DNA from 4 places in the Bradyrhizobium sp. NP1 genome. Region 4 is predicted to be linked to each of the others. Evidence: predicted binding sites of a transcription regulator. Region 4 holds the regulator's gene; each other region holds the start of a gene.
What was found. The regulator LexA, encoded in region 4, represses DNA repair genes until DNA is damaged. The targets are predictions, from matches to a motif close to TGTTCNNNNTGTGTTCNG.
Positions count from the first base shown of each region.

Region 1: a site for LexA is predicted at 2,807-2,824, ahead of QOU61_RS36115 (helicase-related protein). Genes of this name have one in related genera too.
Region 2: a site for LexA is predicted at 2,221-2,238, ahead of QOU61_RS07425 (ribonuclease T2 family protein). Genes of this name have one in related genera too.
Region 3: a site for LexA is predicted at 1,461-1,478, ahead of recA (recombinase RecA). Genes of this name have one in related genera too.

Region 1 covers NZ_CP127385.1:7,490,132-7,494,343, forward strand. Annotated here, with positions in the region: gene QOU61_RS36115 (helicase-related protein) at 1-2,682, opposite strand, end outside; gene QOU61_RS36120 (DUF3108 domain-containing protein) at 3,080-3,925, opposite strand.
Region 2 covers NZ_CP127385.1:1,564,986-1,569,197, forward strand. Annotated here, with positions in the region: gene QOU61_RS07415 (cold-shock protein) at 11-226, opposite strand; gene QOU61_RS07420 (23S rRNA (adenine(2030)-N(6))-methyltransferase RlmJ) at 475-1,335, opposite strand; gene QOU61_RS07425 (ribonuclease T2 family protein) at 1,443-2,177, opposite strand; gene QOU61_RS07430 (hypothetical protein) at 2,295-2,759, opposite strand; gene QOU61_RS07435 (hypothetical protein) at 2,923-3,222, shown strand; gene QOU61_RS07440 (DUF3617 domain-containing protein) at 3,270-3,809, shown strand; gene QOU61_RS07445 (aminotransferase-like domain-containing protein) at 3,933-4,212, opposite strand, start outside.
Region 3 covers NZ_CP127385.1:5,304,754-5,308,965, reverse strand. Annotated here, with positions in the region: gene QOU61_RS25770 (hypothetical protein) at 990-1,166, opposite strand; gene recA (recombinase RecA) at 1,571-2,662, shown strand; gene gcvP (aminomethyl-transferring glycine dehydrogenase) at 3,104-4,212, opposite strand, start outside.
Region 4 covers NZ_CP127385.1:3,736,387-3,740,598, reverse strand. Annotated here, with positions in the region: gene QOU61_RS17885 (molybdopterin molybdotransferase MoeA) at 1-1,200, shown strand, start outside; gene lexA (transcriptional repressor LexA) at 1,393-2,094, shown strand; gene QOU61_RS17875 (hypothetical protein) at 2,594-3,016, shown strand; gene QOU61_RS17870 (ComEC/Rec2 family competence protein) at 3,027-4,212, opposite strand, start outside.

The DNA of each region.
Region 1 (4,212 bases), 3.8 Mb from region 4:
CGGCGCGGCCACAACCGCATCCGGCGGCGCAGAAGGCTCCGCCTGTGCGTCGCCGGCGACCACTGTCACGTGATCCTGAACCTCGGTGGGCGCATCGGCCACGGCTTCGGCGGGCGTCTCCGCTGCGACCTCGGACGGCGCATCCGCCGATCCCTCCACCGGCGAGGCTTCGGCTGCCACGGTCTCCGTGACGGCGACGGGCTCCGTGACCGCGACGGGCTTGGGCGGCAGCGGCGGACGGCGATCCATGCGATAGCCGAGCGCGCGCAGGATCGACGCGAAATCCTCCCCGGCCGACCCGGTGAGCGAGGTCATCGCCTGCGTCACCACGAAGCTGCGGCCGTCGAAGGCGCCGGGCGGCTTCTCGCCGGACGAGGTCTCGCGCCAGGCCAGCGCCGGGCGAATGAGATCGGCCAGCCGCTCCAGGATATCGACGCGCACGGCGCGCTCGCCCGCCTGGCGGTAGCCCAGCACGCGATAGGCGTCGCGCGGCAGCTGCTTGTCGACCGGGAACGAGGTGCGGCCCGAGCTCGCCAGATGCTGCGCGCTCGACAGCACCGACAGCTCGACATTGTCATGCTTCAGCGCCCAGAGCAGCGCGGCCAGCGAGCGCGCTGCCGGCTTCAGCAGGCCGGGCAGATAGACGTGATAGGCGCCGAAACGCACGCCGTATTTGCGCAATGACGCGCGCGAGGGCTGGTCGAGATCCTTCATCTCCGCCGAGATCCGGCTGCGCTCCAGCACGCCGAGTGCCTCGACGAGCTGGAAGGCGATACCGCGCGCGATGCCGGTGATGTCCTCGGCCTTGTTGAGCTCGAACAGCGGCCCGAGCAGCTTTTCGATATGCGTCTTCAGCCAGAGGTCGAGCCGCGCCTGCACTTTCTCGCGCGAGGCCCCGGTCAGCCGTTCGTCGGCAATGATGCGGATGCGCGGATGCAGGGCATCTTCCGCCGCCACCAGCCTGGCGACGGCATCGCCGGTCCAGCGGATGGTTCCGTCAGACGTCAGCACGAACTGCTCGTCCGGCGCTCCCCCGAGCTTTTCCGCGCGCACATCGATCTCGCGCGCCAGCACCTGCTGCGCGGCGGCCTGCAGCGCCTTGGCGTCCGAGCCCGCTTCCGCGGTCTCCGGCGCAAAGGTGAATCCATCGAGCCGGCCGATCGCGTGACCTTCGACGACGACTTCGCCGGTTTTGCCAATTTCCGTGTTCAAAACGCTGTTCTCCCGCAGGCGGCGCATCAATACACTGGTCCGCCGATCAACGAAACGCTCCGTAAGCCGTTCGTGCAGCGCGTCAGATAATTTATTTTCGACTTCGCGCGTTATTCCCTGCCAATGCTCGGGATCGGCCAGCCAATCCGGCCGGTTGGCGACAAAGGTCCAGGTCCGGATCTGCGCGATCCGCCCCGACAGCGTATCGATATCGCCGTCGACGCGGTCGGCCTGGTCCACCTGGGCAGCATACCATGCATCGGGGATGCGGCCATTTTGCATCAAATAGCCGAATACCGTGGTCACGAGCTCGGCATGGGCGGCCGGCGACAACTTGCGGTAGTCCGGAATCTGGCAGGCGTCCCAGAGCCGCTCGACCGCGGCGGCGCTGTGCGCCATGTCGCGCACATCGGAATCGCGCGCGGCGTGGTCGAGCACACGCACGTCCTCGGCGGCCGGGGCGCGCGTCAGCGCCTCGTGGCCGGGAGGCAGCGTCAACGACACCTGGAGCGCGCCGAGCGAGGAAAAATCCAGCTTCGAATTGCGCCATTGCAGGACCTTCACGCTGTCGAAGGTATGGTTCTGCAGCGCGTTGACGAGTTCCGGCTCGAACGGCGCGCAGCGTCCCGTCGTACCAAAGGTGCCGTCGCGAGTGGCGCGCCCGGCACGCCCGGCGATCTGGGCGAATTCAGCGGGATTGAGCCTGCGGAACTGGTAGCCGTCATATTTGCGGTCGGAGGCGAAGGCGACGTGGTCGACGTCGAGATTGAGCCCCATGCCGATCGCATCGGTCGCGACGAGATAATCGACATCCCCGTTCTGGAACATCGACACCTGGGCATTGCGCGTGCGCGGGCTAAGCGAGCCGAGCACAACCGCGGCGCCGCCATGCTGGCGGCGGATCAGTTCCGCGATCGCATAGACCTCGTCGGCCGAGAAGGCGACGATCGCGGTGCGCCGCGGCTGGCGGGTGATCTTGCGGTCGCCGGCGAATTCGAGTCGCGACAATCGCGGCCGGGTAATCGTCGAGGCGCCGGGCAACAGCCGCTCCACGATCGGCCGCATCGTCGCAGCCCCCAGCAGCAGCGTCTCGTCGCGGCCACGGCGATTGAGGATGCGGTCGGTGAAGACATGGCCGCGCTCGAGATCGGCGCCGATCTGGATTTCATCGACCGCGAGGAACGAGACGTCGAGATCGCGCGGCATCGCTTCCACGGTCGAGACCCAGAAGCGCGGATTTTTCGGCTTGATCTTCTCCTCGCCGGTGATCAGCGCGACGGCCTCAGTGCCCGCGCGATCGGCGACCTTGTTGTAGACCTCGCGCGCCAACAGCCGCAGCGGCAGGCCGATCATCCCCGAGGAATGCGCCAGCATGCGTTCGATGGCGAGATGGGTCTTGCCGGTGTTGGTCGGCCCAAGCACTGCGGTGACGCCCGCGCCGGGAGCCCGATCCTGAGGGGAGAAAGCCATATTGTCTTGAGATTCTACGTTGTTCCGCGCGGGTTCCGCAAAGCGGATAGCGAAGAGAATCCGCGCCGATTCAAGTTGATAGATGTGTCACAATGCGACGCTTGCGAGGCCTCGGCTTAAGTTTCGGAACGGGTTGTGAACAAATCGCGGCCGAATCGCTGACTCCCCCTCATGTCCTGCTTCGTTCACCGCAACATCTCGCGTCGACGCTTTCACGTCGGCACTAGATCAAGTTTGGCGCCGCGCCACAAGCGACCGTACGGCGACGAATTTCTTAAAGTTTTCGCTGGCCACGAGTCGAATCAGAATCGGGCGAGAGTCAACCTGATTCCGGGCGTGGTCGGCGCGATTTACGATTCCTGCGGCGCGGTCACTGCGACCGCGTTGCGTTGTGTCCCTATTGTGTCTTGGCGACGCGGGGCGGCAGCAGCTGGGTCACGAACGTCGTGGCTTCCAGCATCGCGGTGCCGAGCGGGGTCGGAATGACCAGGCGATAGGGCACCAGAATCCTGGTTCCCGGCAGCGGCGCGAACGAAACCTCCATGTTGCGCTGGGCGATGAGATATTTGATCACCGGGCGATCGGGGATGTAGCCCGACAGCGGCACGAAGTAGATCGCGCAGACCAGCACCGGGCCGCGATAGCCGCGCTCGGTCCTGACCGTCTCGATGCGCTTGAAGTCGAGCTTCAAGTCATAGCGCATGCGGCCGTCGAACACCGCCGCGCTGGAGTGGCAGGCCTCGGGGCTCAGCGGATCGATGGTGCCGGGCACGCGCAAGATCGAGCCCGTCATCGGATCGAACACGCCGCGGCGATGTGCATCCGGCACCGGAAGCCGGCCGGGATCGACCGGCGGCTGCGGATCGATGTTGAATTCCTTCACATTGCCGTTGGCGAGCGTGATGTGGATCGTTTCCGACTTCCTGTACGTGGTCGTCGAGCCGACGAAGTTGGTCGCGATCAGCGCGCCATTGACGACGCGGCCCTGCGAAGTGCCGTTGCCGCTGCCGCCGGCAATCGCGTTGAGCAGGCCCGAGGTGCCGCCGGAGGCGGTTGCGGAAAACTGGTCGTCGCCGACTTCGATGGTCCAGGAGCCCTTGCCGACGGGAATGCCGGCCAGCGTCGCCTCATATTGCGCATCGAGCCGTCCCTGTGCGGCGGCCGGCAGCCAGGACAGCAGCAGCGCACCGAGGCACAGGCCGACGCGGCCCGGCCGGCCGAATTTCAGGGCTTGGCGGGTCACTGACCGAGGGTCCTGCTGGATGCGCCTGTTATCGTTCATTTAAGCAAGAAAATCCGCCAAACAACGCGGAACGATCTTTTCGGAAAAAATCGCCCGCGGCCGCAACCAGACGACAGCGGGCCGAGGCGAAAATGTTGCCCATTTCGGGCCCAGACGCCTGTGCCGCCGGAACCGGCAAAAATCGCCGCCGAATGCGCCCTTTATGTGATGCATAAGGCCGTGCAAGCCCAGCGAAATCGGCTTTTGCCGTTGCAAAACCTTGACGTTTCGCCGCCCTCCCCCTATAC
Region 2 (4,212 bases), 2.2 Mb from region 4:
CGCACCCCTCTCAGGAAGACACGACGAGATTGACCGCCTTGGGGCCCTTGCCCTTCTTGTCCGGTTCGACCTCGAACGTGATGCGCTGTCCTTCGGTCAGGTCCTTCAGTCCCGCCCGCTCCACGGCGGTGATGTGAACGAACACGTCACGGCCGCCATCATCAGGCTTGATGAAGCCGTAGCCGCGTTCTCCATTGAAGAACTTGACCGTTCCAGTCATGGCCATCGGGAAACTCCTCCCCCGCATTGCTCCGCCGCGACACGTAACCGCGCCACGGCCAGACCGGACATTCACTGCCGGAAAGCTTGGCCACCTTGAGCGGATCGGTTCACGTCCCGATTCGCCTGGATCTTTGTTTGGCCTTCATCACTCCGCCGCAACCATTCGCGGAAGCGGAACGTAAAGCCAGTCACAGCGGCAGCATAATACGGTTCGTCGCAAATTGACTACGGCTTTTCGTGGTTTAGTGCCGCCTAAGGTGTGGGCACTTCGAGCCGGTAGCGAGCAGCGCCACCCTGACCGAGCGGCTTCTGCAGTTCGGGCAGGATGGTCTTCAACTCGCCTTGCAGCGTCCAGGGCGGATTGACCACGAGCAGACCGGTGGAAGCGAGCGCCGTGCCGGCACCTTGCGGCGCGACGCTGAACTCGAGTCGCAGGCATTTTCCGTCACCCGGAACGCTGGCTGTGACCTCGGCGACGCGCCGCGCCAGCGCATCCGTCGCGCGGCGGCTCTTGGCCGGATACCAGAGCAGGTAGACGCCGGTCGGCCATTTCGCGAAAGCCGCGGCGAAGCCCTCGGCCATGCGTTCGAACTCGTCCTTGGCCTCGAAAGGCGGGTCGATCAGCACGAGGCCGCGCCGCTCCTTCGGCGGCACGAAGGCGGGCAGCGCAGTCCAGCCGTCGAGGTCGACGATGCGCGCCTGCGCGTCGCGGCGCAGCGCCTCGATCAGGTGCTTGCGCGCGGTCGGTTCGATCTCGCAGGCGGTGAGGTGATCCTGCGGGCGCAGCAGCGCGCGGGCGATCAGCGGCGAGCCGGGATAGGCGGCAAGCGCGGCTTGCGGGTTGAAGGCCCTGACGATGTCGAGATAGGGCTTGATCACGGCCAGCGCGGAATCGGAAAAGCGCGCCTGCATGATCCGTGCAATGCCGGTCAGCCACTCGCCGCTGCGCCGCGCCTCCTCGCCGGTGAGGTCGTAACGACCTGCGCCGGCGTGGGTGTCGATGACGCGGAATGCGGCAGGCTTCTGCTGCAGATGGATCAGGATGCGCACCAGCACGACGTGCTTGATGACGTCGGCGAAGCTGCCGGCATGGAAGGCGTGACGGTAGTTCATGAGACAGCAGTTAGCACGTCATGGCGAACGCAGCGAAGCAATCCATCTTGCCACGGAAGTATGGATTGCCTGCCGCTGGCATTGCTCGCAATGACGGGAAACGAAGCCTAGCCGCCGCGGATCGGCGGCATCGTCACCTGGTCGCGGCGGCAGGCGCGGCGGTCGATCTCCTCGCAGGCGCGGAACTGCAGCTCCTTGCTGAGGCAGATGCGCACTTCCGAGAGCCGCGAGCGATTGCAGGTCACCGAGATCGCCGTGGGCGAGAGCCCCGGATTGACCTTGATGAAGGCATCCTCGATCTCCGAGGGCGCCACCGTCTTCGGCTCGGACAATTGCAGGAAGTCCTCGGGGATCTTCACGGCGGCGCGCGCCTTGCGGACGGCTTCGAAATAACCGCGCTCGCCGAGCCCCGAGCAGGTGCCGTGCTTGTCCCATTCGTTGTAGATCAGGCCCGGCGCCGGCATCAAATCGAGCATCGACACCATGATGTTGCGGGCAAGCCGCGGCGAGGGCTGCTGGCAATATTCGGGAAAACCGCGCTCATATTGCGGCCACAGGCCATGGACCACGAAGGAGAACGGCCGCCCGCCGCATTGCGCCTGTGATCGCCCGCCATTGCCGCGCTCCGCCGCCTCCTCGCAGAAGGAGGGCGACCAGGACAGCGACAGCACGTAGAAATCGAACTCGCCGGGCGCGTTCTGCCGCCGATCCTGTGCGGCTGCCGGCGACGTGCCGCCGGCTGCCAGGACAGCGAGGACCAAGACAGCGAGGATCAGGACGATGGGGGTGATGGCAAAGCAGGTCAAAGACCGCGAAACTGTCCGCGCAACCAAACCAAACATGACGGCGCCTCTCGACTAAATGATCGGAAACCTAGCAGGCGACCGGAACATTTCAAGAACAAAAATGCATGCGTTGCAGCAACCGCTGCAAGCATCGACATCAACGGTGGTAAAGAATCAGGGGCGGGCGGACCGGCAGGCCGGGTTATAGGCCCAGTCGCGGTCGAGCCCGGTCACGCACCACTCGACCCCCTGGTCGTAGCCGGCAAACCCGCCATCCTCGATGATCGAGTAGTAGATGCCGTGCACCTTGCCGTCATTGAGCGTGACCTGTCCGGCGCAGTAGCGGCGCGGGATGTTGTCGGACTGCCAGGGCCGGAACGCGATTTCGTGAATATTGCTGTAAGCCGCGATCTTGAGGGAGGAATTCCAGAAGGAGCTTTCCTTTTCCCAGAACTGGGTGGTGATGGTGCCCATGGCCCTCTCGCAGGGCGCGACACGGCCTTCATAATTCGGGCCGGTCAGGCCGAAATTGAGCTCCAGCGGATTGGCCGCCTGCGCGGTCTGGCTCGCGGCGAGCAGGCCGAGGCCGAACACGGCGCCGAGGGCGGTTTTCTTCACGGCGAAAGCGAGGTCGCGCATCGACAATCCGAGCAATGATCCGGTCAGCGGACCGTGCCGTGAAGCGATGGCGGGGTCAAGTGCAGCGCGGCAACACTCGCCGTCACTCTGCAGTCCAGCCGCGGGGCGGCCTTTTTTTGCCCTTCGATGGGCCCTAAGATGCGCCGCAAAACAGGAGTCGCGAATGAGACTGATTGGGGCTTTGAGCCTGGCTGTCGCCTGCGGGGTGTTGGCCGCGGCGCCGGCGCGAGCCGACTTGTTCAACTGGGTGCCGCCCGTCAAGGGCAACGACACCGGTGGCATCATCGCCTACGAGCTCGCGACCCAGGTGGATGCGCGCCAGATCGCAGCCGACCATTGCGCGCGCTACGGCAAGGTGGCGAAGTTCCTCGCCATCGATGCGCAATATGGCGGCTATATCTCCTTCTCCTGCCGCTGGGTGCCCTACGGCGCCGACGAAAGGCCGTTGCGCACGCGCTACTGAGGGCGACCTCCGAACGCATCCACCACAACAAGACGGGAGCGCGCGCCATGCCGCGGCAACTTTCTTTGTTTTGTCTATCGCTCGGCGCGGCGTGCTGCGCCCTGATCGGCGCGTCCGTGGCGCGCGGCGACGAGATGCCGGTGCGCAAGGCGGGCCTCTGGGAGATGAAGATCGTCAAGGTCGGTTCGCAGTCGCCCGACATGACGATGCAGCACTGCACCGACGAGACCACCGACAAGGACATGACCAACGCGGTCTCGCCGCTTGCCAAGCAGGTCTGCTCCAAGCAGGAGGTCAGGAAGACCGCAACCGGCTATGTCAGCGATTCCGTCTGCAGCGTCGGCGGCCTGTCGATGACGTCGCATGCCGAGATCACGGGCGACTTCAGCTCCGCCTACACCGTGAAGACCTCCTCGCATATCGACCGCGCGGGCTCGCAGCAGGACAATTTGACCACGATCGAGGCGAAATGGCTCGGCGCCTGCAAGCCCGACCAGAAGCCGGGCGACGTGGTGATGCCGGGCGGCTTCAAGATCAACGTCAAGGACGCCGAGAAGCTGAAGAACCTGCTGCCGAAATCGAACTAGTGTGCCGATTCCGAAGTTCGCATCATTATGCGGCATACCCGTTTGCGAACTTCGGAATCAAAGGACGCTAGCAACTTATTGATCGAGTGTGGCTCTGGTTCGGAAGTCCGGCCGTGACCGATGTCATCGGAGTGATCGGCCGAGAATCCGCAGCGCCTGCGCGTTCGTCTGCGCCACGTTGAAGCGCATCAGATCGGTGGCCGACTGCGTGACGCTGAAGGCGTTGCCCGGGGCGAGCACGACCCGTTCGCGGAGCGCGGCTTTGGCAACCTCGGCCGCGTCCCGCCCGTCAGGCAGGCGACACCAGAGATAGAAACCGCCGCGCGGCAGCGTCCACGGGCGGACGCCGAGCCCTTCGAGCTGGCCGATGATCTCGCGGCGCCGCTTCGCCAGCCGGCTGCGC
Region 3 (4,212 bases), 1.6 Mb from region 4:
AGCCGCGATTTCCATTTAGCTATCGATTACCGGGAGTAGGGGGATTTCATTCCGAACACATTTTCACCCGGAGGCCGCTGATCACTCAGCGGCCTTTTTCAAGGGACGCGCGCGAAGCGCAGCGGTCGTGGTGTCCGGACATTCGCAACTGCTCCTCCGGCAGTGACGGCGATGGAGTATTCGCCGAACTGGCAGGCATGTATGGATCCGGCGCATCGGTAATTGCCCCGGTGGAGTGCTCATCTTCACGACGCCATTGCCGACGCCGACAGTTCGCCGAGACGGCAGAGGCCGCCAACCGGGGCGGCCTCTTCATTGTTTGCAACTTGTTTGATCGCCCTATTTGGCGCCCTTGCAGTTCGCGGCGGCGCAATATTTGACGTCTTGAGCAAACGGCGTTCCGGCCCTCGAGCATGTTCCCGTCGGACACCTCATCCCCTGGCTGGTGGTGGTAGTGCAGACCCCTCCCGAGCAATTGCCCTTGCCGTTCATTTTATCTGCCGATGCCGCTGTCGTCAGAGCCACAGAACTCAAAAATACCAATGCTACGACAAAAATCTTCATGTCCATTCCTCCACGGCGCTCATTTCAAGCGCGGACATAATGGCAGCAAATGCGCGTTCGTTGACAGGGCGATTTGGGGCACGGCCCCTGGGTGAATTTAGATGGCTTGGGAAAAGATCGTTAAGCGTCTCAAGGTGCGCTTTGTCTGTCCCGTCTGCGGCTTCGATTCTGGCGAAGAGTCGAGCGCACCGATCCAGTGTCCGAAGTGCGGATGGAAGGGCACTTTGGGAGACCTTGACATAGTTTCAAAGCCGCCGCCGGAGACAGATTAGGACACTCCCAAGATCAACTCAGGGGTGGGTCAAATACGGCCAGCACAAAAGCTTGTGGCTGCAACTCCTAGAAGGGAGCTTTGATCTAGTCGACGTCGATAAGGAGAATTGCAGGTGCCTGCAAAATGAAAGAGGCCGCCAACTGAGGCGGCCTTACTCTTCTTTGCGCCAGCCGCCCAAGAGGAACACCCTCCGCGCTTTGCGGTTAGGGCCAGCCTGCTTTTGAATATCAGTTAGATCGACCGCGTACCGCTTCATTATGAGCTTGATGGCCAAGCCCAGCAGCAGAAATGGCACCACGTAGATCGCAAATACCTCAAGTGCCCGCATGGCCGCTCTCCGCCATGGCCGAGACAAATGAGGACACTAGCAGATTCAAACCAGGACACCGGGGTCAAATACGGCCAGCACCCACAATCGCGGTGCTGTCCTAGTTAGGACACCCGCAACGGCAAATTAGGACAGTGCTACGAACAGTAGTTTTCGGGATTTCAAAGCCTGTGGAAAACTCTAAGTTGGTCTTGCCGGGGGCAGGCTTTTCATTCCGCAATAATTTTAACCGGCAAGGGGTCGCTGAAGGGCGGCCCCTTTCGATTCCGATACCCGCAGAGGGGAATTCGCAAAAAGAACATATTGCGAACTGAGAACAAATGGGGTACATTGCCTCAACTTGAGAGCGCCTCGCCAAGTCCGTTTGTCCCGCCCGCGAATCCCCGTCATAAGGAGCCAGCCCGATGTCCGTCCCCGCACTGCGTATCGTTGAAGGATCTTCCATGGACAAGACCAAAGCCCTGTCCGCCGCGCTTTCCCAGATCGAGCGTCAGTTCGGCAAGGGCTCGGTGATGAAGCTCGGCAAGAACGATCGCTCCATGGACATCGAGACGATCTCCTCCGGCTCGCTGGGGCTCGACATCGCGCTCGGCGTCGGCGGCCTGCCCAAGGGGCGGATCGTGGAGATCTACGGGCCGGAATCGTCGGGCAAGACCACTCTGGCGCTGCACACGGTGGCCGAGGCCCAGAAGAGGGGCGGCATCTGCGCCTTCATCGACGCCGAGCACGCGCTCGATCCGGTCTATGCCCGCAAACTCGGCGTCAACATCGACGAGCTCCTGATCTCGCAGCCCGATACCGGCGAGCAGGCGCTGGAAATCTGCGACACGCTGGTGCGCTCCGGGGCGGTCGACGTGCTGGTGGTCGATTCGGTCGCGGCCCTCGTGCCGAAGGCCGAGCTCGAGGGCGAGATGGGCGAGTCGCTGCCGGGCCTGCAGGCCCGCCTGATGAGCCAGGCGCTGCGCAAGCTCACCGCCTCCATCAACAAGTCCAACACCATGGTGATCTTCATCAATCAGATCCGCATGAAGATCGGCGTGATGTACGGCTCGCCGGAGACCACGACCGGCGGCAACGCGCTGAAGTTCTACGCCTCCGTCCGCCTCGACATCCGCCGCATCGGCGCGATCAAGGAGCGCGACGAGGTGGTCGGCAATACCACGCGCGTCAAGGTGGTGAAGAACAAGCTGGCGCCCCCGTTCAAGCAGGTCGAGTTCGACATCATGTATGGCGAGGGCGTCTCCAAGATGGGCGAGATCCTCGATCTCGGCGTCAAGGCGGGCATCGTGGAAAAGTCCGGCGCCTGGTTCTCCTATGACAGCCAGCGGCTGGGCCAGGGCCGCGAGAACTCCAAGGCGTTCCTCAAATCCAACCCCGACATCACCACCAAGATCGAGACCGCGATCCGCCAGAACTCCGGCCTGATCGCCGAGCAGATCCTTGCCGGTACTGCCGAGCGCGAGGAGACCGAAGGCGAGGAGCCGGCGGAGGAATAAGCGTCACTTTGAATCGGGGGCAATCCCCGCGCGGGCGCCGAGGACGTTGAGTTGCCGACGTCTTTGGCGCCCGTTTCGTTTTGGGCTTCGACCGCGAGGGCATGATCCGGAAAAGTGTGTAGCGGTTTTCCCTCGCGACAAACGCGGAACGCGTTTGCGCGGAGATCATGCTCAATCAAGAACCTAAAGCGCGATGACGATTCAACCTGATCTCATCGCGCTTTAGGGCCGCCGGCGAGGGCCCGCGGGAGCGCGACGGCGAAGCCGTGGTCCCGAAAGATCCGAAGGACCAATCCCGGAATCTCGGAGATCCCGGGTTCGCGCTGATGCGCGCGCCGCGGGATGACGCCTTTATCACGTCACCCGGGGGATGACGTTTTATCGCGTCACCCGGGGGGATGACGCTCTATCACGTCACTCCGGGGATGACGCTTTATCGCGTCACTCCGCCGCTTGCGCGTAATCCGCGACCGGCGGGCAGGAGCACACCAGGTTGCGGTCGCCATAGACATTGTCGACGCGGCCGACCGGGCACCAGTATTTGTCTGATCGCGAGACGCCGTCGGGGAAGCAGCCCTCGGCGCGGCCATAGGCGCGATTCCAGCCATCGTCGGCGATGTCGTGCACGGTATGCGGCGCATGACGCAGCGGCGAGGCCTCGATCGTGAAGCGGCCGCTCTCGACGTCCGCGACCTCCCTGCGGATCGCGATCATGGCATCGCAGAAGCGATCCAGCTCGGCCTTGGATTCCGATTCGGTCGGCTCGATCATCAGCGTGCCCGGCACCGGAAAGCTCATGGTCGGCGCATGGAAGCCATAGTCGATCAGGCGCTTGGCGATATCGTCGACGGTGACGCCGCTGGTCTGCTTCAAGGGCCGGGGATCGACGATGCATTCATGCGCGACGCGGCCGCGCGCGTTGCGGTAGAGCACCGGGAAATGCGCATCCAGCCGCGCCGCCACGTAATTGGCGTTGAGGATCGCAGCTTCCGTGGCGCGCTTCAAACCTTCACTGCCCATCATCAGGATGTAGATGTAGGAGATGGTCAGGATCGAGGCGGAGCCGAACGGCGCGGCCGAGACCGGCCCCACCGCGTGGGCCGTGCCGTCGTCGGTTGAGGGATGACCGGGCAGATAGGGCGCAAGGTGCGCCTTCACCCCGATCGGGCCCATGCCGGGGCCGCCGCCGCCGTGCGGAATGCAGAAGGTCTTGTGCAGGTTGAGATGGCTGACGTCGGCGCCGTAGTCGCCGGGCCGGGCAAGGCCGACTTGGGCGTTGAGGTTGGCGCCGTCGAGATAGACCTGGCCGCCATGGCGATGCACGATCGCGCAGATCTCGCTGATCTCCTCCTCGAACACGCCATGCGTGGAAGGATAGGTGATCATGACCGCTGCGAGGTCGTTTGCGTGCTGCTCGGCCTTGGCGCGGAGATCGGCGACGTCGACATTGCCGCCTTTGTCGCAGGCGACCACCACGACCTCCATGCCGACCATGCTGGCGGACGCCGGATTGGTGCCATGCGCGGAGGACGGGATCAGGCAAACCTTGC
Region 4 (4,212 bases):
CCGGTTGCCGACGCTTTGGCCGCGATCCTCGCAGACAGCGAACCGCTGGAACAGGAAATGGTGGCGCTGGATGCCGCCTACCATCGCGTGCTGGCGCGCGATGTCGCTGCGCTGCGCAACCAGCCGCCGCAGGCGATGTCGGCGATGGACGGCTACGCGGTGCGCGCGGCGGATGCGGCGCAGGCAGGCGCGCGGCTGACCGTGATCGGCGAGGTCGCAGCCGGCCGCCCGTTCGAACGACGGGTCGGGCAAGGCGAGGCCGTGCGCATCTTCACCGGCGGCGTCATCCCCGACGGCGCCGATGCCGTGGTGATCCAGGAGGACACCGAGGCCGACGGCAACACCATCCGCATCACCGAGGCGGCCAGCGTCGGCCGCCATATCCGCGGCCCCGGCATCGATTTCAGGCAGGGCGAGGTGCTGCTGCAAGGAGGCACCCGGCTTGGCGACCGTCATCTGTCGCTCGCGGCCGCCATGAATCACCCCAACCTTCCGGTGCGGCGCCGGCCCAAGGTCGCGATCCTGGCGACCGGCGACGAGCTGGTGATGCCCGGCTCAACGCCCGGCCCGGGCCAGATCGTCTATTCCAACGGCTATTCGCTGCGCGCGCTGGCGCGCGCCGAGGGCGCCGACACGATCGATCTCGGGGTCGCCGCCGACACGCTGGAAGCGACCACGTCGGGCATCCGCCGCGCCCGGGATTCCGGCGCCGACATCCTGATCACGACCGGCGGCGCCTCGGTCGGCGACCATGACCTGGTGCACCGGTCGCTTCGGGCAGAAGGCGTGACCATGGCGTTCTGGCGCATTGCGATGCGCCCGGGCAAGCCGATGATGCACGGCCGGCTCGGCGCGCTCCGGGTGATCGGCCTGCCCGGCAATCCGGTTTCCTCCTATGTCTGCGCCTTCCTGTTTCTGGTGCCGTTGATTCGCGCGCTTTCGGGTCGCTCGGTGATTCACCATGCACGTGAAACCGCCCTGCTCGGCCGCGACGTCGGCGCCAACGATCAGCGCGAGGATTACTTGCGCGCGCGGCTCGACGAGCGCGACGACGGCACGCTGATCGCCACGCCGGTCAATCACCAGGACAGCTCGCTGGTTGCGAATCTCGCTGCGGCACAGGCACTTCTGATCCGTCCGCCATTTGCGCCGGCGGCGAAAGCGGGCGCGTCTTGCGACGTGCTGCGACTGCCTGACTGAGGCGATCGGGCAGCGGTTCCGCGCCCTCGGAGCGCGTTCACCGGAAATTAAGTGGTTGCGGAACACATATCGAACATATAGTGTCCGTTCATGATTTGTTTCGAGTGCTGGTATCTACTTTGATGCCGAGAATGGGAGCCGCGCTCCCGTGGTCGCATCAATCGGCACCATCAACCGGGGGACTTGCTCGAGATGCTCACGCGCAAACAGTACGAACTTCTGCGTTTCATCAATGAACGGCTGAAAGAGGCCGGCGTCCCGCCCTCGTTCGACGAGATGAAGGACGCACTCGACCTGCGCTCGAAATCCGGCATCCACCGCCTCATCACCGCACTGGAAGAACGCGGCTTCATCCGTCGCCTGCCCAACCGCGCCCGCGCCATCGAGGTGATCAAGCTGCCCGAGCTTTCCGCAAGCGGCGGCGGCAGCCGCCGCGGCTTCACCCCGAGCGTCATCGAAGGCAATCTCGGCAAGGGCCGCAGCGCCAGCTCCACCGCCGATGACGGTGAGCGTCCGGTCGCGGTGCCCGTCATGGGCCGCATCGCCGCCGGCACACCGATCGAGGCACTGCAGACCCGCAGCCACACCATCAGCGTGCCGCCCGACATGCTCGGCTCCGGTGAGCACTACGCGCTCGAGGTGCGCGGCGACTCCATGGTCGATGCCGGTATCCTCGACGGCGACATGGCTTTGATCCAGCGCAACGAGAGTGCCGACACCGGCGACATCGTCGTCGCGCTGATCGATGACGAGGAAGCGACGCTGAAACGTTTTCGCCGCCGAGGTGCTTCCATTGCGCTGGAGCCGGCCAACACGGCCTACGAGGTCCGGATACTCCCGCCGAACCGCGTCAAGATCCAGGGCAAGCTGATCGGGCTGTATCGGAAGTACTGAGTGGCACCGCGTACAGGACGGTCGCGGCGGTTGAACGCCGCCTCGGCCGCGTGTGGTGTTGTCGCGCGTTGCAAGGCTCGCATGCCAAACGGAGCAACGAGCCAGCGACAACAGCGCAAGCGCGCTCATGCTTATAAGGCGAAGCGCGTGACAGGAAACGTGACAAGAAAATGGGCAGCCGGGAAAACGCGCGCGCTGTCCTCATTGCTCGGACAGAAGCCCCCTGCCTATGCGCGAGAGGCCATTTTTGTTCCAAAGAAACTGCGCTTCACGCCAAACTAATTTGTGATGGCCGCGCAGGCCGCGAGTCGCAGAATTGCCTACAAGGAAGCCAAGGGTTGGCGTTATCGTCCACTTTGATAGGGCCCGCGCCTCCCGCAGCAAGATCGACAAACAACAATCGGTCTCCTCGCGGCACAGGCGAAAGGCATTGTGCGGCGAGCATGCTCAGGGACACGCACACAGGCACGGGTCGCTATCTCGAACGAGGAGCAACCCGATGTGTGACTACAGTCTGCATGCCGTGGCGTCCCGTCCCGCCGAGGTCGGCGAAGAACTGATCACAACGTCCTTCCGCGGGACTTCGACACGCGGCTTCGCAAGCGAGCGCGAACCAGGCGTCGCGGTTTGCCTGCTTCCCGGTACCGAGCTGGCCTTCGCCGCCGATGTCAGATACGACAGCCGGTGGATCTGGACCAAGACGATCAACTCGCGCGTCGGCAAGTTCGGCAAGATCGATCCGCTCGTGCCCGAACGGCACCATGACGCGATCGAATTTCCGGATGGCAGCTTCGTGCTGGTGACGCAACTGTGCGAAGGCCAGCGTGCGCGGGTGCTGCAACTCCCGGTGACGCAGCGAACCCCGGAGAAGGCAGCTCCTGCCGTGGAGACGCCGGCACCGCGACGGCAGCCCGTGGGTTGAGCGCGCCGCGCTAGTCGTCCGCCTGCAAATCGGTCTCCGCCGGTGTCGCATCGCGCGGAGCGGTTTGCGGTGACCTGAGAACAGGTGAGACGTCCACCTCGCCCTCGCCAGCGATTGCCAGGGACCATGGGCGGTCGAAGCCCTGCGGCTTGACCGCGCCGATGGAAAATCCCTGGCGCGTACGGCGAACCGACAGCGTGCCCTGCCTTTGCAGGCGCGCGCGGTCGATGGTTGCGGCCTCGCATTGCGCCGGCGCCTGCCGTGCCGTCACGACCAGCGCTGCACGCGCACAGTCGTCTCCAAGCGCCGCGGCATGATCGGCAAGCGTGACGAGCCCGCCATCGGCCATCGCGGCCACGCAGCCGGCCTCGTCGCAGGACACCCCCTCGCCAAGGCTGGCATCGACCGGCGGCCGCGGGTCGGCGTCCGCGGCCAGCCATTCCTTCACCAGAAACGCGTCCTTCGCCGTCCTCATCAGGTGCAGCCGCCCGTCCCGACCACGCACGGCGACGTTGCGGCCGTCGCCGGAAACCAGGACGTCGGGCAGCGGCGTCGCGACCGCCCAGACGATAGCTGCGGCCAGCGCAACCGCGCCCGACCAGCGCAGCGGCGAGCGCAACAGGCCCATCAGGATGAGGCCAAGGCTCGCCACGATGACCGGAGCGATGCCGAACGCCGCCATGCGGCCGATCGCGCCGGGCAGCGCCGCGACCCATTGCGTGACCACGATCATCCAGTCGATCCCGATCCCCATCAGCCACCAGAACAGGCCGTCGAAGCCGAACGGCATCGCCGCGAGCCCGAGCAGGCCCGCCGGCATCACGAGCGCCGAGACGACCGGCATCGCCAGAAGGTTGGCGAGGAGGCCGTAAGGGGTGACGCGGTGGAAGTGGAAAGCGGCGTAAGGCGTGGTCGCCAGTCCCGCCACCAGCGAGGCCAGCACCAGCATGACGAGCTCGCGCCCGCCCCACAGCGCAACGCGCGCGGTCGCAGAGCTCTCCGGCGTCGCGAGCAGGCGCGGCATCCCGATCTGCACCAGCGCAACCAGGCCAAGCGTTGCCGCAAACGACATCTGGAAACTCGGATGTACCAGCGCTTCCGGCGCGATCGCGAGCACGATCAGCGCTGCGACCGCCAGCGTGCGGAAGGTGATGGCGCGACGGTCGACCATGACGGCGATCAGCACTACGGCCGTC